Regions from separate parts of the Variovorax nitratireducens genome, predicted to be linked through region 3. Evidence: predicted binding sites of a transcription regulator. Region 3 holds the regulator's gene; each other region holds the start of a gene.
The links. Region 3 encodes sigma-54, which starts transcription at its own class of promoters, with help from an activator protein. Its sites were predicted from a motif close to TGGCANGNAANCTGCTTT; they were not measured.
Positions count from the first base shown of each region.

Region 1 (5,455 bases), on a different contig from region 3:
TCCTCGGGCCTTGGCGGCTCGGCCGCTTTCTGGAAGCCGCAGATTCCTGCGCTGGTCGATGCCGGCTGGCGCGTGGTTGCATACGACCAGCGCGGCACCGGGCGCAGCCCCGAGGCGCTGCCCACCGGCCACACGATCGCCGACATGGCGCGCGACGTGGCCGAGGTGCTCGATGCGACCGGCACCGCGCAATGCATCCTGATCGGTCATGCATTGGGTGGACTGGTCGGCCTGCAGCTCGCGCTGGATGCGCCCGAGCGCGTTGCCGGGCTCGTTCTGATCAACGCATGGTCCAAGCCCAACCCGCATTCGGCGCGCTGCTTCGACGCCCGGCTGGCGCTGCTCGGCGCCTGCGGCGCACGCGCGTATGTCGAGGCGCAGCCGATCTTCCTGTACCCAGCCGCCTGGGCCGCGGCGCATGCCGCACAGGTCGACGCCGAGGTCGCACACGCGGTGGCCCATTTCCCGGGCGAAGCCAACATGCGTGCGCGCATCGCGGCACTGCGCGCCTTCGATGCCGATGCACGGCTCGCGGACATCGCCACACCCACGCTGGTGGCCGCAGCGCAGGACGACGTGCTGGTGCCCTGGACCTGCTCGCAGCGCCTGGCCGACGGCCTGCCGCATGCCACGCTCGACCTAGTGCCGCATGGCGGCCATGCGCACAGCGTGACCGACCCGGACAACTTCAACCGCACGCTGCTCGCCTTCCTGGCGCAGCAAACCAATCTGACCGGAATTACCGCATGAGCCCCGCACTCGACACCACCGCATTGGCAGCCCTGTTCACCGAAGCGCGCACCCAGAACGGCTGGACGGCCGAGCCCGTGTCCGACGCACTGCTGGCGCAGATCTACGCGCTCGCGCGCATGGGCCCGACCTCGGCCAACTGCTCGCCGGGCCGCTTTGTCTTCGCGCGCACGCCCGAGGCCAAACAGCGGCTGGCACCGGCGCTGTCGGCCAGCAACTACGACAAGACGATGACCGCGCCGGTGACAGTGATCGTCGCCTGGGACACCGCGTTCTACGACAAGCTGCCCAAGCTCTTTCCGCACACCGATGCCCGCCCCTGGTTCACCGGCAGCCCGGAGATGGCGCACGAAACGGCGTTCCGCAACGGCACCCTGCAGGCGGCCTACCTGATGCTCGCCGCCCGCTCGCTGGGGCTCGATGCGGGTCCGATGTCGGGCTTCGACAAGGCGAAGGTCAACGCCGCCTTCTTCGCCGGCACCACCTGGACTGCCAACTTCCTCATCAACCTCGGTCACGGTGATTCGTCGAAGATTTTCAGCCGCCTGCCGCGGCTGGACTTCGACGAAGCCTGCACGCTGGCCTGACCCCACGCCGCCGGAGCACTCCCATGCTGAACCCGACCGTTTCCGCCACGAGCCCCGTCGCCCCGCCCCCGGCGCTCGGCGCGGCGCTGCCCCGCAATGAATACCGCGATGCCATGGCGCGGCTCGGCGCTGCGGTCAACATCATCACCACCGACGGCGTGGCCGGCCGGGCCGGCTTCACCGCCTCGGCCGTGTGCAGCGTGACGGACGACCCGCCGACGCTGCTGCTGTGCCTGAACCGCACTGCATCGGTGTACCCGGCTTTCCAGACCAACGGCGTGCTGTGCGTGAACGTGCTGGCCGCAGGCCAGCAGACGCTGTCGGGCGTATTTGGCGGCAAGACGCCCATGGACGAGCGCTTTGCCAGCGCGAACTGGCGCCGCTGCATCACCGGCTCGCCTGTGCTCGACGGCGCGGCCGTCTCGTTCGATTGCCGCGTGGTGCGCAGCACCGGCGTCGGCACGCACGACGTGCTGTTCTGCGAAGTGGTGGCGATCGCCGTGGGTGCGGCCGCGCACGGCCTCATCTACTTCGACCGCCGCTACCACGACCTGTTGCCGCCGCACTGATTTCAGGGCGGCGGGGCGATGCCTCCGAGCACGATGCGCTGCACGTTGTCCACCGTCTGCTCGAAGAACTCCGGATCGTCGAGCGTGCGACCGGTGATGGCCTGCACCTGCACGCCGAAATCCGCGTAGTGCTGCGTGATCGCCCACAGCGCAAAGATCAGGTGGTGCGGATCCATCGGCGCCAGCTTGCCGGCCTCGACCCAGGCGCGGATCACATCCGACTTGCGCTCGACCAGCGTGCGCAGCTCGCGGCCGAGTTCGTCGCGCAGCAGTGGTGCGCCCTGGATCATTTCGAGGCAGAACAGGCGCGACGCTTCGGGCCGGTCGCGCGAGATCACCAGCTTGCGGCGGATGTAGTCGCTGATGGCTTCGCGCGGATCCTGCTCGGCGCTGAAGCCACGCAACGGCTCGAGCCACACGGCGAGCAGCTCGCGCAGCACGCTGACGTAGAGCTCTTCCTTGTTCGCGAAGTAATAGAGCAGGTTGCTCTTGGAGACATCGGCGCGTGCGGCCACCTGGTCGAGGCTGGTGCCCTGCAGGCCGAAGCGGGAGAACAGGCCGAGCGCGGCCGCGAGGATGACGCTGCGCTTGTCCTCGATCTGGCGCAGCCGGCGGCTCACGGCGGCCGGGCTGCGCGTGCCGGGTGCACGCTTGGCCAGTGCGCGCTGCGAGGGCCTGGTCGCCGGCTTGCCGGCCGCACCGCCGCGCGCGGCGGCCGCCCCACCTGTGGTCTTTGGCATGTCGTGTTGCTTTCTTCGGGGTTGCTCTCTGTCCGGTGCAACGCATGCTCGCACGAGTCATACCCGCACCGCGCACCACCGGGAGGCACGTGCACGCCCGATGCACCACACGGACGCAGGCTAGCGCATTTGTCCATTTGGTCCAACTGGCACAGACGTTGCGTACCAGTCGGGCCGACGCCCCCGTTCCTGCGTCGCCCCAAGGATTCAAGGCATGACATTGCTCTCCGTACCGATCATCGATCTCGCGCCCTATTTCTCCGGCACCGCAGCCGGCCGCGCCGAGGTCGCGCGCAAGGTGGACGAGGCCTGCCGCAGCATCGGCTTCCTCGTCATCACCAACCACGGCATTTCGCCCGAGTTGATCGCGCGCGTGTCGGCGCTGTCGCGCCGCTTCTTCGAGCTGCCGCTGGCCGAGAAGCGCAAGGTCGACCGTCCGCGCGAAGACGCGGTGCGCGGCTACAGCGCGGTCGGCGAGGAGGGCCTGTCGTACAGCCTCGAAGAGGAAGCACCGGGCGACCTGAAGGAGTCGTTCTCGACCGGCCCGTCGAACGTGCCCGATGACGAATACCACCGCGGCCCGGCGGCCGGCCCGCACTTCGAGCCCAACAGCTGGCCCGACATTCCCGGCTTCCGCGAGGCCTGCGAGGCGTACTTCGAGGCGATGAGCGATCTCGCGCGCTCCTTGATGCGGATCTTCGCGCTCGCCCTCGAACTGCCCGAGTACTTCTTCGACGACAAGATCAACGAACACATCAGCATGTTCCGCGTGCTGAGCTACCCGCCGCAGAAAGAGGCGCCGCTGCCCGGCCAGTTGCGTGCCGGCGCGCACAGCGACTACGGCAGCCTCACCATCGTGCTGCCGGACGACAAGGGCCTGCAGGTGCGCAACAAGGCCGGCGAATGGGTCGACGTGCCGCAGATCCCCGGTGGCCTGGTGGTGAACATTGCCGACCTCATGATGCAGTGGACCAACGACCTGTGGGTGTCGACCCTGCACCGCGTGGTGAACCCGCCCTTCGAGGCGGCCAGCACCAACCGCCGCCAGTCGCTGGTGTTCTTTCACCAGCCCAACTACGACGCGATGGTGGAGTGCCTGCGCAGTTGCCTCGCGCCCGGTGAAAAACCCAAGTACGCACCGATCTCTTCCGGCGACCACCTGATGTCGAAGTTCGTCAAGCAGACCACCTTCGGCGGCACCAAGGCCGCGGCCTGAACCCGACGACCCCATGGCCCACCTGTCGTACGTCAACGTATTCGCGAAGGACGTGGTCGCGCTCAGCGGCTTCTACCAGCGCGTGTTCGGCTTTCCCGAGATCGAGGCGATCCGCTCCCCGATCTTTCGCGGGCTCGACACCGGCCGATCCAGCCTCGGCTTCAACGCGCTGGACGCCTACGAGCTGCTGCACCTGGCCGAGTTCTCGGACACGCGCGGCGTCAAGTTCCTGCTGAACATCGACGTCGACAGCCAGGCCGAGGTCGACCGCATGGTGCCCATCGCCGTCGAGGCCGGCGCCACGCTGGTCAAGGCGCCCTATGTCACCTACTACAACTGGTACCAGTCGGTACTGCTCGACCCCGAAGGCAATGTGTTCCGCATCAATTTCATGATGTGACGAGCGTCTTCGCCAGCCGTTTTTTTCAAGTCCTCCCCCTGCCCACCACGAAAGGTTCTTCCATGTTCCGCACTCTTTCTCCAGGCGCCGCTCTGGCGCTGACCGTCTGCACCGTGCTGGCGGCGCCGGCCATGGCCGCCGACGGCTTCACCCTCAAGGGCGAACCGAAGATTGCCATGCTGTATTTCGGCCCCAAGAACGACGGCGGCTGGACGCAGGCCTTCGACGAGGCGCGCATCAAGGTCGAGACCGCGCTGGGCAAGAAGATCCAGTTCGTCGAGAACGTGCCCGAGGATGCGTCGGCCATCAAGCCGGCCGCCGAGCGCTTCATTTCGCGCGGGGCCAACATCGTCATCGGCACCGCCTTCGGCTACTCCGACACCTTCAAGGAATTGGCCGCCAAGTACCCGGACGTCGCCTTCCTGAACGGTTCGGGCACCACCAACGGCACCAACCTCGAATCGTTCTACGGCCGCACCTACGAAAGCCAGTACCTCTGCGGCATGGCCGCCGGCGCGGCGTCGAAGAGCGGCAAGCTCGGCTTCGTCGCGGCCAACCCGTTCGGCGTGGTGAACTGGACCGTCAACGCGTTCGCGCTCGGCGCGCAGAAGATGAACCCGAACGCCACCGTCAACGTGATCTACACCGGCGCCTGGAACGACCCGGTGAAAGAGCGCGCAGCCGCGATGGCGCTGATCGACCAGGGTGCCGACGTGATCGGCCAGCACGTCGACTCGCCCACGCCGCAGATCGTGGCGCAGGAGCGCGGCGTCTACGGCACCGGCCACCACCGCGACCTGCGCCAGTTCGCGCCCAAGGCCACGCTGTGTTCGTCGGTCTGGGTCTGGGACAAGTTCCTAACGCCCGAACTGAAGAAGATCATGGCGGGCAACTGGAAGCCTTCGCAGTACGGCGCCTTCATCGAGATGAAGGACGGCGGCACCGACATCGCCGGCTTCGGCGCGGGCGTGCCGAAGGAAAAGGCCGCGCTGATCACCGCGGAACGCGATGCAATCCTCAAGGGCAAGCAGGTCTATGCCGGCCCGCTGAAAGACCGCGACGGCAAGGAACGCGTGGCCACCGGCGCCGCCCTGTCGGACGCCGACCTCTGGAAGATGGACTGGTACGTCAAGGGCGTGGTCACGCAGAAGTAGGCGCACGAGGCAGGACACAAGGCACGGCACAAGGCAGGG
Region 1 covers NZ_JBPJZO010000016.1:17,461-22,915, forward strand. Annotated here, with positions in the region: gene rutD (pyrimidine utilization protein D) at 1-750, shown strand, start outside; gene ACSFA8_RS25225 (malonic semialdehyde reductase) at 747-1,337, shown strand; gene rutF (NADH-dependent FMN reductase RutF) at 1,361-1,906, shown strand; gene rutR (HTH-type transcriptional regulator RutR) at 1,909-2,646, opposite strand; gene ACSFA8_RS25240 (isopenicillin N synthase family dioxygenase) at 2,861-3,862, shown strand; gene ACSFA8_RS25245 (VOC family protein) at 3,876-4,262, shown strand; gene ACSFA8_RS25250 (BMP family ABC transporter substrate-binding protein) at 4,325-5,416, shown strand.
Region 1: a site for sigma-54 is predicted at 2,794-2,811, ahead of ACSFA8_RS25240 (isopenicillin N synthase family dioxygenase). Genes of this name have one in related genera too.

Region 2 (5,455 bases), 670 kb from region 3:
TCGATCAGGTTCCATCGAGATTTCTGCCAGGGCTTTCGTTGGGATGCGGTGGTGCGTTCGCGCCCGGTCGACTGTAGCCCTTGCAAGATGCGTTGATGCGTCGCATCGAATGCGTGCCGCCGTCTGCCGCCATATGCCGCGGTGTAGCCTGTCGCCATGGACTCCCTGATCGCCGCCTCCGCGCGTGCGCTCGCCGCCGGCGACGCGCTCGGCGCGCTCAAGCGGGTGGCCCTGCGCGACGACCCGCCGGCGCTGGCCTTGCGCGGCATTGCCATGGCCCAGCTCGGCGAGCACCCGCGTGCCCGTGAGCTCCTGCGGCGCGCTGCCCGCGGCTTTGGTGCCCACGAGGAGCTGGCGCGCGCGCGCTGCGTCGTCGCCGAGGCCGAGGTGGCGCTGGCCATGCGGGATCTCGGTGGTTCGCCGCGCCCGCTGGCGGCGGCGGCGAGCACGCTCGAGGCGCGCGCCGATCGAGGCAACGCGCTGCAGGCGCGGCTGATCGCGGTGCGCAGGCTCGTGCTGCTGGGCCGCCTCGACGAGGCAGCCGACGCGCTGGCGCGGCTCGATGCGCGTGGACTGCCGCCGGCGCTGGCGGCGGTGGCCAAGTTGACCGAAGCGGAGCTGGCACTGCGCTCGCTGCGCACAGTCCCGGCGCGGGCGGCGCTCGCATTGGCGCAAGAGGCGGCCGATCGGGCCCGCGTGCCGGCACTCCTGGCCGAGCTGGCGGAGTTGCGGGCTGCGCTCGACCGTCCCGCCGCGCGGCGCCGCTTCGCCGGCGGCGAGCAGGTGCTTCGCCTCGATGAAGTCGCGGCGCTGCTGGCCTCGGACGCACTGGTGGTCGACGCCTGCCGTCGCGGCCTGGGCGCTGGCGATGCATGGCGGCCGCTGGCGCGCCGGCCGGTGCTGTTCGCGCTGGCGCGTGCGCTCGCCGAAGCGTGGCCTGGCGATGTCGATCGCGAAGCCTTGATTGCGAACGCATTCAACACACGCCGGCCCGACGAGACGCATCGCGCGCGCCTGCGGGTAGAGATCGGCCGTCTGCGCGCGCTCGTCAAGCCGTTCGCGCACATCGAGGCCACCGCGCGAGGCTTCGTCCTCAAGCCGCACGGTAATCGCGCGGTCGTCATGCTGGCACCATCCATCGACGGCGACCAGGCATCGCTGGTGGCGCTGCTGTCCGACGGCGCGGCCTGGTCGACCTCGGCGCTCGGGTTGGCGCTGGGGGCCAGCCAGCGCACTGTCCAGCGAGCGCTGGTCGAGCTCGAGGCGGCTGGGCGGGTGCGCGCGATCGGGCAGGCACGCGCGCGCCGCTGGCTCGCGCCGCCGCTGGCCGGATTCACGACGATCTTGTTACTCCCCGCTGCGCTGCCGTTTGCATAGAGTTGTCTCCAGGCGCCGATCCGAGGCGCACCACCAGGAGCCAGCGATGAGCAGCAGCACAAGCAAAGACAGTCCCCAGCCCACGGCGCATGCGGCCGAGATCGTGCGCGAGTACGGCCCTTTCCCCGGCGTCGAGCACATCCACGGCGTGACCCACGACGGCCACCGCGTCTGGGCCGCCACCGGGGCCAGCCTGGTCGCTTTCGATCCCGGTAGCGGCGAGCCCGCCCGCACGCTGCCCTGTGCCTGCGACGCCGGCACTGCGTTCGACGGCACGCACCTCTACCAGATCGCCGAGACGCGCATCGACAAGATCGATCCGGTCAGCGGCGACGTCGTGGCGTCGATCCCGGCGCCCGGCAGCGGGAGCGACTCGGGGCTAACCTGGGCCGAGGGCAGCCTGTGGGTGGGCCAGTACCGCGATCGCCAGATCCACCAGATCGATCCGGCCACCGGCGCCGTGGTGCGCACCATCGAGTCCAACCGTTTCGTCACCGGCGTGACCTGGGTCGACGGCGAGCTGTGGCACGGCACATGGGAAGGCGACGTGAGCGAGATCCGCCGGATCGACCCGGCGAGCGGCGCCGTGCTCGAGCGGCTGGAGATGCCGAGCGGCACCGGCGTCAGCGGGCTCGAGTCCGACGGTGCAGACCTCTTTTATGCCGGCGGCGGGGAGAGCGGAAAGATCCGCGCCGTGCGCCGCCCGAAAACCGTCAGATCGTGATCGCGCAGAAGGAGTCCATCGTGAACACAGCCATTGCCGAACAAGCCCGCACCTTGAACCATCCCGTCGTGTCGAAGGATCGATGGGTCGCCGAGCGCAAGACGCTGCTGGCGCGCGAAAGGGAACTGACGCACCTGCGCGACCAGGTCGCGCGCGAACGCCGCGCGCTGCCGTGGGAGCGCGTCGAGAAGAACTACACCTTCGACGGGCCTGGGGGCCGGCGCTCGCTCGCTGACCTGTTCGAAGGACGCAGCCAGCTGCTGGTGCAGCACTTCATGTTCGGCCCGGGGTGGGAGCAAGGTTGCCCGAGCTGCTCCTTCATGGCCGACCACATCGCTGGGATGCAGGTGCACCTCGAACACCGCGACGTCACGTTGCTGGTCGTCTCGCGCGCGCCGCTGGCCGAGATCGAGCGCTTTCGCCAGCGCATGGGCTGGCAGTTCATGTGGGTCTCGTCGCATGGCAGCGACTTCAACCCCGATTTCGGCGTCAGCTTCACGCCGGAAGCGATGGCCAGGGGCGAGGTCTATTACAACTACAGCGTGCGTCCGTTCCCGAGCGAGGAGGCGCCCGGTATCAGCGTGTTTTGCAAGGACGAGGCGGGCGATGTCTTTCACACCTACTCGACCTACGAGCGCGGCGTGGAGGTGATGATGGGCACCTACAACCTGCTCGACCTCATGCCGAAGGGCCGCGACGAGCGCAAAGTGGACTACAAGATGGAGTGGGTGCGCCACCACGACCGCTACGAGCCGGCACCGGCCTCGAAGCCGGCAGCGGCGGCCGGTTCGTGCTGCGCTGCGCACGCATGAGCACACCATGGCAAGCCTTTGGCCATGGCTGGCGGTTGCAGGGGTCGGCGCCCTGCACGGGTTGAACCCGGCCACCGGATGGCTTTAGACTGCCGCGCCGCCGCCGCCCTCAGCGCACCGTCGACATCACCGTAGCACGGCACCTCGGCTGGTCGCGCGGCGCCAGCATCATGCAGTTGTCCAGGGCGCGCTGCTGCATGTCGCTCAGCTTGGGCTGCTCCCTGGGTTGATCCTGCCATTGACGATGGGCCGGCGGTGGCGGCGGCTGATCCGCCCATTGCTGGCGACGGTCGTAGCCCCTTTCGTCATATTCCCGTCGTTCGTAGTCCCGTCGTTCGTACTCGCGTCGTTCGTATCGGTCGCGGTCGCGTCGCAACTGCCGCATGCACGAGTTGAAGTCGACGCCGGAGCGGCCGCTGGCGCAGTACCTGCGGTCGCTTTCGTACACGTCGTTGTCGCTCTGGGCCACGGCACTGAAGGTGCTCATGAGGCCCAGGAAGGCCAGGACAGCAAGTTTTTTCATGATGGTTGGACGGGAAACCCGTGGTTGACTACCGGTAGAACACCTCGACTCGCCCCTTCAGCTTGATCAGCAGCGGCTTGCCCTTGCGATCCAGCGTCCGCCCTGCGGGTACCTTGATCCAGCCCTCGCTGATGCAGTACTCCTCCACGTCGGCACGCTCCTTGTCGTTGAAGCGGATGCCGATGTCGCGCTCGAACACGGCAGCGACGTGGTGTGGGCTGCGCGGGTCGATCGACAGGTGGTCGGGCAGGGGTGGAACTTGATCGGCTTCGGTCATGGGTGGTTTCTTGCTTCCTCGATTCCCGCCATTTTGACCCCCTTGCGGCCGAAAAACCGGTTGGCACGCCGCTTGCATCTAATCATGTACACAAGACAGGATGCTTGATGATGGTGCATGAAATGGCTCCGCTCGCCGGGCCCGCTTCGAATGACGAACCCGCCGCCACCGCCTGGATCGCGCGCTTCGCCGTGCCGGTGCAGGGCGCGCAGACCGGGCCGCTCGCGGGGCTGCGCTTCGCGATCAAGGACAACATCGACGCGGCCGGCGTGCCCACCACGGCCGCCTGCCCGGCGTTCGAGCGCTTCCCCGCCGAACACGCCCATGTGGTGCAGCGCCTGCTCGATGCCGGTGCCACGCTGATCGGCAAGACCAACCTCGACCAGTTCGCCTGCGGCCTGAACGGCACGCGCTCGCCGTACGGCGCCGTGCCCAATGCCTACGACGCGCGCTATGTATCGGGCGGCTCCAGCTCCGGCTCGGCCTATGTGGTCGCCACTGGCCAGGTCGATTTCGCGCTCGGCACCGACACCGCCGGCTCAGGGCGCGTGCCGGCTGGCCTGAACAACATCGTCGGGCTGAAGCCCACCAAGGGGTTGCTGAGCACGCGCGGCGTGTTACCGGCGGCCCAGAGCGTCGACTGCGTCTCGGTCTTCGCGCCCACCGTGGCGCTGGCGCTGCAGGTGCTGCAGGTGGCCAGGGGCTTTGACGCGGCCGACCCCTATGCGCGGCCGCTGCGGCTGCTCGGCGCGCCGCTGCCGGCGCGCTTCCGGTTCGGCGTGCCCTCGGCCCTCGAATTCTTCGGCGACCAGCTCGCCGCGGCGGCCTTCGACGACGCGATCGCGCGGCTCGAAGCGCTCGGCGGCGAGCGCGTGGCGATCGACTATGCACCGCTGGCCGAAGCCGCGGCGCTGCTCTACGACAGTGCACTGGTGGCCGAGCGCTACGCTGCCGTGCGCCCGTTCTTCGATGCCCACGAGGCCGACGTGATCGAGCCGGTGCGCAGCATCCTCGCGAGCGGCCGCAATTACAACGCGGCCGACTTGGTCGACGCACAGATCCGCCTGCGCGAACTCGCGCAGCGCGTGGCGCCCATGTGGGAGCACATCGACCTGCTGCTGGTGCCGACCGCGCCCACCCACTGCACTCTCGAGGCGATGCTGGCCGACCCGGTGGCGCGCAACCGCGAACTCGGCGCGTACACCAACTTCGTCAACCTGCTCGACTACGCGGCGCTGTCGGTGCCCAGCAGCATCCGGCCCGACGGGCTGCCGTTCGGCATCACGCTGATCGGCCCTTGCGGCAGCGACCTGCAACTGGCCGAACTGGGCCAGCGCTACCACCACGCCACCGGCCTCACGCTGGGCGCCACCGGGCAGCCCATGCCGCCGCCGGTCGCAATGCCGATGACTGCCGACACCGTCAAGGTCGCGGTCGTCGGCGCCCACCTGTCGGGCATGCCGCTCAACGGCCAGCTGCGCGAGCGCGGTGCGCGGCTGCTGGCCGAAACGCAGACCGCGGCGCAGTACCGGCTCTACGCCCTGCCCGGCACCGTGCCGCCCAAGCCCGGCATGGTGCGCGTCGCGCCCGGCACCGGCGGCGCCATCACGGTCGAGGTGTGGGAGATGCCCGCCGCGCACTACGGCAGCTTCGTCGCACTCATTCCGGCGCCTCTCGGCATCGGCAGCCTGACGCTGGCCGACGGCACCAGCGTGCAGGGCTTTCTGTGCGAAGCGCTGGCG
Region 2 covers NZ_JBPJZO010000002.1:63,940-69,394, reverse strand. Annotated here, with positions in the region: gene ACSFA8_RS05630 (nuclear transport factor 2 family protein) at 1-15, opposite strand, end outside; gene ACSFA8_RS05625 (helix-turn-helix domain-containing protein) at 157-1,377, shown strand; gene ACSFA8_RS05620 (NHL repeat-containing protein) at 1,424-2,101, shown strand; gene ACSFA8_RS05615 (DUF899 domain-containing protein) at 2,122-2,913, shown strand; gene ACSFA8_RS05610 (hypothetical protein) at 3,023-3,436, opposite strand; gene ACSFA8_RS05605 (DUF3297 family protein) at 3,465-3,713, opposite strand; gene atzF (allophanate hydrolase) at 3,821-5,455, shown strand, end outside.
Region 2: a site for sigma-54 is predicted at 3,775-3,792, ahead of atzF (allophanate hydrolase). Genes of this name have one in related genera too.

Region 3 (5,455 bases):
GCCCTGCGCCGGTCGCCGGGCTCCTCTATAGTCGCTTCGCTCATGAGCTCCAAGCCCGCGGCCGATACCGCCACTGCCCCTTCCGCCGCGCGCTTCGCTGTTCAGTGCGAGGTGTTGCGCCTGAGCGCGCAGCCCAGCGGACCGGTGCTGCTGGTGCAGTTTCTGCTGGACTGCGGTGTGGCCGCACTGTTCGCCTGGCAGTATTCGGTGCCGCACGCGCTCGCATGGATCGCGCTGATCGCCGCTTCGACCGCCTGGCGCGGCTTCTTTCCGCAGCAGTTGCCGGATCCGCTGACCGCAGGCAACCTGCCCGCCGCGCTGCGGCTGCACACGCTGCGCATCGCGGTGCACGAGGGCGCGCACGGCCTGGCGGGCGTGCTGCTGTTCAACCCGGCCGAGCCGGTGGCGCAACTGCTGCTCGCGGCCGTGGTCATGGCGATGACGTTGTCGTCGGCTTTCTCGGTGTCGTACCACACGCCCGCGATGCAGCTGGCCATTGCACTGCTGCTGCTGCCGCTCATCGTGATGGGCCTGCTGTTCGGCGCACCTGTGATGATGATGGCGGCGCTGCTCGGCATCGGCCTGCTCGCGATGGTCTGGAAGCTGGTGTCCGAACGCTCGCGCCAGCTCGAAGAGAACATCGGCCTGCGCCACAACGAGAGCGCGCTGCGCGAGCAGGCGCTGGCCGGCCTGCACGCATCGCAACAGGCGCAGGCCGAGCGGCTGCGCTTTTTTTCCGCCGCCAACCACGACCTGCGCCAGCCGGTGATGGCGATCGGGCTGCAGGCCGAGGTGCTGCGCCAGCAACTCGACGGCGGTGCGCCCACGGCGCTGGTGCAGCAGACCGTGGCCGCGCTCTCGCAGGCGCAACAGGCGCTGGAGGGGCTGACCAACCAGCTGCTCGAAATCGGCCGCATCGAAGCCGCCGCCGATCCGCTGCACCCCACGCCGGTGGCGCTGGCGCCTCTGCTGCAGAGCTTCGCGCGCCAGTCGAGCCGCGTGCGGGTCCGCTGCCCGGCTGATGCGCTGGCCTGGACGGACGCCGTGGCGCTGCGCCGCATCCTCGGCAACCTGGTCGACAACGCGCTCAAGTTCGCGCCCCAGGGCCGCGTGCTGCTGGCGGTGCGACGGCGCCGTGCCGGGGCGGCCTGGCGCGTGGAAGTGCGCGACGCCGGCATCGGCATCGCGCCCGAGGCGCAGCAACGCGTGTTCGGCGACTTCGAGCAGGTGGGCAATGTGGAGCGCAACCTGCGGCGCGGACATGGGCTGGGGCTGGCTATCGTGCGCCGGCTGGCCGAGCGCCTGGGCTTCGTCATCACGCTGCGCTCGGTGCCGGGCCGCGGCGCCGTGTTCGGCTTCGAGCTCGAAGCCGCGCCGGCCGACCTGGTGCTGCCCGAGGCGGTTGACGACGCCGTGCCCGTGCCGGCCGACCCGCAACCGCTGCGCCCCGGCATCGCGGTGCTGGTGGTGGAAGACAACACGGTGGTGGCCGACAGCATCGCCGCGCTGCTGCGCCACTGGCAGGCCGAGCCGCGCATCTACACGAGCGCGGCCGAGGCGCTGGCACTGGCCGACCTGCCCGCGATCGACGTGGCGCTCTGCGACATCCGCCTGCCCGGCGAACTCGACGGCGTGGCGCTGGCCGAACTGCTGCATGAACAGCGCCCCGACCTGACGATCGCGCTGGTATCGGCCGACATCGAGCCGGTCACCCAGCGGCTCGCGCAGCAGCGCGGCTGGCATGCGCTGCGCAAGCCCGTGCGGGCGGCGGATTTGCGCGCCGTGCTGGTAGCGGCAGCAGGCCAAGGTTTGCTGCGCCCCTGACTTTGTCGGGCGTCCTTCGTGGGGTGCCTTCGTGGGGGCGCCCTTCGTGGGGTGCCGCGGAACCGGCTCCGCCGGGCCGCTGGCGCCGCCCCCGGCAGGGGGTTGGCGAAGCGACACGAAGTGCGCGCAGCCTGGGGGCGAGCTACAGCGCTTTGCGCAGGTTGGCCGGCGCGATGCGCAGCGCCTCGCGGTACTTGGCGACCGTGCGGCGGGCGCATTCGATCCCCTGCTCCTTGAGCATGTCGGAGATCTGGCTGTCGGACAGCGGCTTCTTGATGTTCTCGGAGGTCACGAACTGCTTGATCAGCGCGCGCACCGCGGTGCTCGAGGCATTGCCGCCGGTCTCGGTGCCGAGCGCGGAGCCGAAGAAATACTTGAGTTCGACCGTGCCGTAGGGCGTGGCCATGTACTTGGCCGTGGTCACGCGGCTGATGGTGGACTCGTGCAGGCCCAGCTCGTCGGCGATCTCGCGCAGCACCAGCGGCCGCATGGCGAGTTCGCCATGCACGAAGAAGTTCTTCTGCCGCTCGACGATGGCGTTGCTCACGCGCAGGATGGTGTCGAAGCGCTGCTGGATGTTCTTGATGAACCAGCGCGCCTCCTGCAGCCGCTGCGACAGCGCCTGGCTGCCCTCGCCCTTGTGCGCCTTGAGCGCACCGGCGTAGATGTCGTGCACACGCAGGCGCGGCATCACGTCGGGGTTGAGCATGACGCGGAATTTGAGGCTGGCGCCGCGGCCGGTGCGCGTGACGATCACGTCGGGCACCACCACGTTGCGCTCGACGTCGACGAAGCGGCGGCCCGGCTTGGGCTCGAGCCGCGCGATCAGCTGCATCGCGCCGCGCACCAACTCTTCGCTGCTGCGCGTGAGCGTGGCCAGACGCTTGAAGTCCCGCCGCGCGAGCAATTCCATCGGCAGCTTGCAGATCGCGATCGCGATCTTGCGCACCTGCAGTTCGTTCTCGCTCTCGTCGGGGCGCGCCAGCGCCTTCACCTGGATCGCGAGGCATTCGCCGAGATCGCGTGCGCCGACGCCGACCGGCTCCAGGCTCTGCAGCAGGCCCAGCGCCATCTGGAAGTGATGCACGAGGTCGTCGAACTGGTCGTTGTCGGCGCCGGCCAGGCCAGAGGCGAGCGCGGGCAGCGAATCTTCGAGGTAGCCGTCGTCGTTGAGCGATTCGATCAGGAAGCGCAGCGCCGCGCGATCGGTGTCGTTCAGCCGCAGGCTGAGGGCCTGGCGGTGCAGGAACGACTGCAGCGATTCCTGGCTGCGCGCCAGTTCGGTCGCATCGGCGCGCTCGTCGTTGCCGAGGTTGTTGGCGCGGGCCGGCGCGTCGCCGCCCCACTCGCTGTCGTCCGGCACCATGTCGACCGTGCCGTCGCCGCCCCAGTCGGGCTCGCTGTCGGCAAGGCTTTCCGTGGGCGCATCGGCGGCTGCGGCTTCAGAGTCGCTGGCGGTCGAAGTGCCCGCTCCGTCGGTGTTTCCGGCGATGGAACCGGTGGCGAATTCATCGTCGCGCGGCGCCGGGGCATCGGCTGTATCGAGCCCGAATTCCTCGCGGGCGGCCTCTTCCGCCGTGCGTTCCAGAAACGGGTTGTCGTCGAGCATCTGCTCGACCTCCTGGCTCAGTTCGAGCGTGGAGAGCTGCAGCAGGCGGATCGACTGCTGGAGTTGGGGCGTCAGCGCCAGATGCTGCGAGACGCGCAGCGACAGGCCTTGCTTCATTGCCGCAGGCCCTACATCCGGAAGTGTTCGCCCAGGTACACGCGCCGTACCTCGGCGTTGTCGACAATCTCCGAGGGCGTGCCTTGTGCCAGCACCTGCCCGTCGCTGATGATGAAAGCGTGGTCGCAGATGCCCAGCGTTTCGCGCACGTTGTGGTCGGTGATCAGCACGCCGATGCCGCGCTCTTTCAGGAAGTTGATGATTCGCTGGATCTCGATCACCGCGATCGGGTCGATCCCCGCGAAGGGTTCGTCCAGCAGGATGAAGCGTGGCTGCGTGGCCAGCGCCCGTGCGATTTCGACGCGGCGGCGCTCGCCGCCCGAAAGCGAGAGTGCGGGCGAATCGCGCAGATGGTCGACGCGCAGGTCGGTCAGCAGCTCGGTCAACCGCTCTTCGGTGCGGGCCTTGGTGAGGGGCGCCGGCTTGCCGCTGGCGTCGGGCTCGAACTGCAGCTCGAGCACGGCGCGCACGTTCTGCTCCACGGTGAGCTTGCGGAAGATCGACGCCTCCTGCGGCAGGTAGCTCAGGCCCATGCGGGCGCGGCGGTGGATCGGCATGTGCGCGATCGGCTCGCCGTCGATGGTGATCTCGCCGGCGTCGGCGCGCACCAGGCCCACGATCATGTAGAACGAAGTGGTCTTGCCGGCGCCGTTGGGGCCCAGCAAGCCGACCACTTCGCCCTTCTGCACGTCGAGCGACACGTTCTTGACCACCATGCGGCTGCCGTACGTCTTCTGCAACCCGCGCGCTTCGAGCCGGCTGCCGGTCGTGGCCAGTGGCACGGCCGTGGCGCGGCTGCTGCCGCCTTCGAACGAGGGCTCGCCGCTGCGGTCGATCGTCGCCGTAAGGTCGCTCACTTGCGCGGTTCCCCGTCGAGCGTGGTGGACGGACGCAGACCGGTGCCCGGCGCCGGGGTCGGCGCGGGCGCCGCCGCCTTGCCGCCCGGGGTGCCAGGGGCGGCGGTGCGCGGCGTCAGCACGGCGCGCACACGGTTGCCCTGCTGGCCGGTTGCCACGGCGGTCTCCGGCGGCAGGGTCGAGCCGTTCACGGTGAAGGTGTCGTTGCTCTGGTCGTACACGATCAGCGGGCCGCTGCTCTCGTCGTTGACCTTGGCGCCGATCAGCCGGCGCATCACGGCATGGCCAATGAACTTGACGTTGTCGGCGCGGCTGTCGTATTCGATGCGGTCGGATTCGCCCTCGATCCACTCGTCGCCACCCGGCACGTCGCGTCGCTGCTTGTAATAGGCGAGCTTGCCCGGCGCGGCCGTGACCACGCCGTACTGGTAGCCCTCGGGATCCTGACGCACGTCGATGCGCGCGCCGCGGATGATGATGGTGCCCTTGGTCACCACTACCGCGCCGGTGAACACGCTGGTTTGCTTCAGGTCGTCGTAGCGCATCGCGTCCGACTCGATGTTCATCGGTTTGGTGCGGTCAGCCTTTTCGGCGTGAACGGCCTGAACGGCCGACAGCGCCAACAGGCACAGGGCCGCCAGACGGAAGGGACGAAGAGGGGAGTGGGGTGTAGGGCGCGAGGTCATAAAGGCACGAAACTTGCTGCGCCATTGTATGCGGCCGGCTGACGCGGCCTTGACGAAAAAGCCCGCCGAAGCGGGCTTAGGTTCACTTTAGGTTGACTCTTCGGTCAGCCTTTTCGTGCTTCCGAAATCAGATAGTCGGTGATCTGCAGGGCGCGGTCGAGGTTGCCGGCTAGTTCGCCGTCCACGTACCAACGGCCGGCCACGCCCAGCGCGGGGACGCCGCCGACCTGGTAGTCGTTTTGCAGTTGCGTCGCGCGCTTGACCTTGCCCGACACCGAGAACGACTTGAACAGTTCGGCAAACTTCTTGGCGTCCAGCCCCGGCTGCTTTTCGGACCAGGCCAGGATGGCGGCATCGCCGAA
Region 3 covers NZ_JBPJZO010000002.1:735,008-740,462, reverse strand. Annotated here, with positions in the region: gene ACSFA8_RS08790 (hybrid sensor histidine kinase/response regulator) at 43-1,824, shown strand; gene rpoN (RNA polymerase factor sigma-54) at 1,967-3,550, opposite strand; gene lptB (LPS export ABC transporter ATP-binding protein) at 3,562-4,332, opposite strand; gene lptA (lipopolysaccharide transport periplasmic protein LptA) at 4,404-5,093, opposite strand; gene ACSFA8_RS08770 (thiol:disulfide interchange protein DsbA/DsbL) at 5,198-5,455, opposite strand, start outside.

Region 4 (5,455 bases), 210 kb from region 3:
CGCGGGAACACCGGGTTCGAGACCGAACTGCAGCGGCTGGCACCGGCGCTGGACCGGGACGCCGCATTTGCACGCGCATTGGCCGGGCAACCCGTCGCGCTCGGCTACTACTTCACCCGAACCGAAGCGCCGCGCGCCAAAGGCAGGTTGCCCACGCCGCTGCTCCCGCCGGACGCGTTGCCACCCAACGGGATGTACGCCACGCAGTGGAACGGCTACGGCGCCAACCTGGAGGCGCTCGCCGCCGCAGCGCCGCGCGCCGGTTTCATCAATTCGGTGATCGAGGCCAACGACGACGGCGTGATCCGTGCCACGCCGCTGCTGGCGCGCTACGACGCGCCCGACACGGCTTCGGACGGCGCCCCGTCGGGCTACTACGAGTCGTTGTCGCTCGCGGTTTACCGGCTTGCGAGCGGCGCCGACGCGGTGCGGCCGGTGCTCGCGCGCGGGGGAAAGCCGCCCCCGCCGCTCGAAGCGCTGGTGGTTGGCCATGGTGCCGGTCGAATCGTGGTGCCGGTCGACTCGCAAGCCGGCGTGCTGGTGCCGTTTCGGGGCAACGGCGGGCCGGGCGGCGGGTCGTTTCGCTACATCCCGGCGGGCGATGTGCTGGCTGGACGACTGGCGCCGGCCGAGCTGCGCGGCAAGATCGTGCTGGTCGGGGCCACCGCACCCGGGCTGCAGGATCTTCGGGCCACGCCGGTCAGCGCCACCTACCCCGGAGTCGAAGTGCATGCCAACGTGGTGTCGGGGCTGCTCGACGGCCGCATGCTCACCGTGCCCGACTACGCGCCGGGCTACGACGTGGCCATGTTGGTCGTGGCCGGGGCGGTATTGGCCATTGGCCTGAACCTGCTTTCAGCGCCCCCGGCCGCGCTGCTGGCCATCGCCACGGCTGCCGTGCTGGTCGGGCTCAATGCCTGGCTGCATGCCGAGGCCCGCCTGGTCATGCCGCTGGCGGCCGCGATGCTGATGGTCAGCCTGGCCTTCGGCATCAACATGAGCTGGGGCTACTTTGTGGAAGAACGCGGCCGGCGCGGGCTGGCGCGCCTGTTCGGAACCTACGTGCCGCCCCAGCTGGTCGATGAAATGCTCGAGCACCCGCACCTCTACAGCATGCGGGCCGAAAGCAAGGAACTGACCGTGATGTTCTGCGACATGCGCGGCTTCACCCGTTTGTCGGAGCAAATGGCGCCGGTTGAACTCCAGGCCTTTTTGAACGAGGTCTTCAGCCGGTTGACCGAAATCATCAGCCTGCGCCGCGGCACCATCGACAAATACATGGGCGATTGCGTCATGGCCTTCTGGGGCGCACCGGTCAGCATGCCGAACCACGCCGCCCTCGCGGTGCAGGCCGCCGTCGAAATGGCAGCGGCGGTGCGGGAGATCAACGCGGCGCATCTGGCCAGAGGCCTGCCGGGCATCAGCGTCGGCATCGGGCTCAACACCGGCGTCATGAGCGTGGGCGACATGGGCTCCGCCGTGCGGCGCAGCTACACCGTGGTCGGCGATGCGGTCAACCTGGCCGCCCGGCTCGAAGGCCTGAGCGGGCACTACGGCGTGGAGATCGTCGCCAATCGCACCACGCAGCAGTCAGCGCTCGCTTACATCTGGCAGGAGCTGGACCAGGTGCAGGTCAAGGGCAAGGAGCAGGTGGTCACGATCTTCACGCCGCTGGCCGCCGCCGAACAACAGACCGCGGCGCTGCGCGAAGAGCTGGAAGCCTGGGCCGCATTCCTGCTGGCCTATCGCGCGCAGGATCTGATGGCTGCCAAGGCGGCACTGGCCCCGCTGCTGGCGCGGTCTGCCAAAAAATTCCTTTACCGGTTGTATACGGAACGTTTAGCCTCGATGGCGTTGCAGCCCAAGCTCCGGAACTGGGACGGCGCAACCCGGTTCGAAACAAAGTGATTGACCAAGAGGGTTTCGCAAAGATGCAGGTGCGTGTGCTGGGCTGCTCGGGCGCCATTGCCAAAGACTGTCGCACGACCTCGTTTCTGGTCGACACCGACCTGCTGGTCGACGCCGGCACCGGCGTGGGCGACCTCAGCCTTGACGAAATGGCCGCCATCGACGACGTGGTGCTGACCCATTCGCACCTCGACCACATCGCCGCCCTGCCCCTGATGATCGACGCCGTGGCCAGCCGCCGCAGCCGGCCCCTGCGCGTGCATGCGCTGCACGCCACAAACAAGGCCCTGCGTGCCCACGTGTTCAACAACGTGATCTGGCCCGATTTCGCCAACATCCCCAGCGCCGAAGCTCCGTTCGTCACCTTTCACGACGTGGCCGTGGGCCAGACCCTGCAAGTCGGCAGCCGCGAGCCCAAGCACCTTGAAGTATTGCCCGCCGTTCACACCGTGCCCGCCTGCGGCTTCGCCATCCGCTGCGCCGAAGGCGGCCCCCACTGGGTTTTCAGCGGCGACACCGAGCGCAACGGCCCCTTCTGGCAGCGCGTGAACCAGCTCGACGTGGGCATGCTGGTGATCGAAACGGCCTTCAGCAACCGCGAGCAGGCGCTGGCCCAGCGCAGCCTGCACCTGTCACCCGCCACCCTGGCAGACGAACTGGCCCAGATCGGCCCCGGCAAGCACTACCCGATCTACATCACCCACACCAAGCCCGCCGAGACCGAAGAAATAATGAGCCAGATCGACGCCTTTGCTGATGGCTGGCAGATGCGGGGGCTAGAGCCGAGGGACATCCGCTGGCTGCAGGCGGCGGCGGTTCTGACGCTTTGAGGCCCGACAGATTTTGGGCGGCGTGACAAATTTGTCACGACAACCTCGGTTATCGCAACAAGTTCTGTCACACGCTGTAACACGGATGTGAACAAATCCACACTAAACGCGGTGAAAAGGATCTCCGGGCCAGGTGGCACAGATGCTGCGGATAGAGCAGCGCGCCGGGGAGGATCTCCGGGCTCTATCAACCAACCTGGAGTTTCTGAAATGAACCGTCGTTCTATCGCACGCAATGTGCAAAAGGGTTTCACCCTGATCGAGTTGATGATCGTTGTGGCGATCATCGGTATTTTGGCTGCTGTCGCTCTGCCGGCATACCAGGACTACACCACCCGCGCCAAGATCTCCGAAGTCATCGTGATGGCTTCCCCGGCCAAGCTGGCCGTGGCCGAAACCGTCTCGTCGCTCGGTGCTCTGGGTTCGGTTACCTCCACCAACACTGGCTACGTTTTCCCGGGCACTACCAAGTACGTCAGCGGCATCGCTATCACCGGTTCGAGCGGTTTGGTGACGGCCACCTCGACCGTGCCGAATGCGGCCGGCACCATCGTCCTGACCCCGACCGAAGTCGGCACGGCGACGGGTCAACTGAAATGGGCTTGCAGCAGCGCCAGCATCGCCCCCAAGTACCTGCCGTCCGAGTGCCGCCCTGCATAAGCGCCTGACACGCTGTCTAGAGCCCCGGCCCCGGCCGGGGTTTTTCGTTCCGGCGGGGACAGGCCCAGCCTGCCGCGCCACTCCGGTTAAATACCTCCGCACATGCTGTCACGCGTCGTTCTTCTGCTTGCCTTGCTGGCTACCGCCGCGGTGTACTGGACGGGGCTGAACGGGCCCTTCTTGCTCGACGATCCCGGCAACTTGGAGATCATTCGGCTTTGGCTGACGGGCAAAGTTTGGCTGACAGAGGCGATACTGCCGCAGCCATCGGTGATCTACTCGCGCCCTGTGGCCATGGCCAGTTTTGTGCTGAACGCCCTGGTATTTGGCGACAGCGGCTTTGGCTTTAAGCTGGGCAATCTGTTGGTGCACTTGGCCTGCGGTGTATTGGGTTACGCGATGTTGCGCCGCGCTTTGCGGCTGGATGGGCGGCTGGCCCCTCATGCGGCCCTTCTGGCAGCCTTGGTTGCCGCCATCTGGTTACTGCACCCATTGCACGCCAGCACCGTGCTGTATGCGGTGCAGCGCATGGCGCAGCTGAGCGCGCTGTTCACGCTGGCGGCGGTATGGGTCTACCTTTTTGCGCGGCAGCAACTGGTCGATGGTCGCACGCGCGCTGCGCAATTCAATTTGTTCGTGTGCTTCCCTGCGCTGGTGGTGCTGGGGGTATTGAGCAAACAGAACGCCGCCGTCGCTCCCGCCATCTGTCTGGCGCTGGAACTGGCCTATTTCGACAAGAACACCCGGCCCGGCGCCACGGCGCGCAACTTTTTTACCGCCTTTCTGGCCTTGCCGGCCTTGGCCGTTGCCGGCATTTTGCTGCTGGCCCCCCGGAGATTGCTGGCCACGTATGACGAATGGGACTTCACCCTGGCCGAAAGATTACTGACCCAGCCGCGCGCACTGGTCGACTACCTGGGCATGCTGCTGCTGCCACGCGGCCCGCAAATGGGGTTGTACACCGACGATTTCGCGGTGTCGCATGGCCTGTTTTCGCCGCCGTCCACGCTGTGGTGCATTTTGGTGCTGGCGGGAATCAGTGTGCTGGCCGTCGTGTTGCGTAAGCGAGCGCCGAGCGTGTTTGCGGGCTGGTTCTTCTTTCTGGTGGCCCACTTCGTGGAATCGGGATTTCTACCGCTGGAGCTGTATTACGAGCACCGCAATTACCTGCCCGCATTCGGTTTGTTTCTGGCCGTGGCCGGCCTGCTGGCACTGGTGCCCGCCTTCAAGACCAACATGCTGGCCCCGCGCAAACTGGGTCTGCTGGCCGTTGGCGGGCTAGCGCTGGTGTTCGCCTTGGCCACGCATGCCCGCGCCTTGGTGTGGCGCGATATCGGCACCATCGCGCAACTGGGCGCGGCCACGCACCCGGAATCGATGCGCGCGCAGTTCGATGTTTCATACTGGGCGGTTTGGCGCAAGGACTATCCAACGGCCATTGCTGCCATGAATCGCCTCATGGCCAGTGACAACCCCAGAAACCGGCAGATGGGGCAGTTGAGTCTGGTCGCCATCAACTGCACGCGCGGCGAAAATGCAGACAGCCCTGCCTTGCTCCGACAGGCGGCCTCGGCCAATCTGCCCCGACTGACAGTCTATGAGTCCCAAGCCTTCGGAAGAATGCAGATCATCAGCGACACCCATGATTGCAGCCCCTTAACGCGCGGCGAAATAATTGACGCATTCCAGCAGATTGTGGATTCGGCGGCATCGCAGCCGGAATCCGCCAGTCCGAAGTACGCAGCCCGCTATTACTTGGCCAATCTGTACGCCAGTAATGGCCAGTGGCAGGACGCACGCAAAAACATCGAGTTGGCGTGGCATGGCGGGCGCGACCTGAAAACCGGTGCATTCCTTGCCAAAGTCTGCCTGCACGAAGGTGATCTGGAGTGCATGCAGCAGGCGATCAGCGAAGTTGAAAAAATCGTCCGACCTTATGAAAAATCCGGAATGGCGGAACTTGCTGATCTGAAGCAGTTGTTGGCGGAGGAGCACGGCAAGGCGTTGCCCAAATGATCCACGAAATCTTGATGATCGTGTTCGTGACCTGTTCCACG
Region 4 covers NZ_JBPJZO010000002.1:524,351-529,805, forward strand. Annotated here, with positions in the region: gene ACSFA8_RS07850 (CHASE2 domain-containing protein) at 1-1,908, shown strand, start outside; gene ACSFA8_RS07855 (3',5'-cyclic-nucleotide phosphodiesterase) at 1,932-2,738, shown strand; gene ACSFA8_RS07860 (pilin) at 2,949-3,398, shown strand; gene ACSFA8_RS07865 (hypothetical protein) at 3,501-5,414, shown strand; gene ACSFA8_RS07870 (DMT family transporter) at 5,411-5,455, shown strand, end outside.
Region 4: a site for sigma-54 is predicted at 2,873-2,890, ahead of ACSFA8_RS07860 (pilin). Genes of this name have one in related genera too.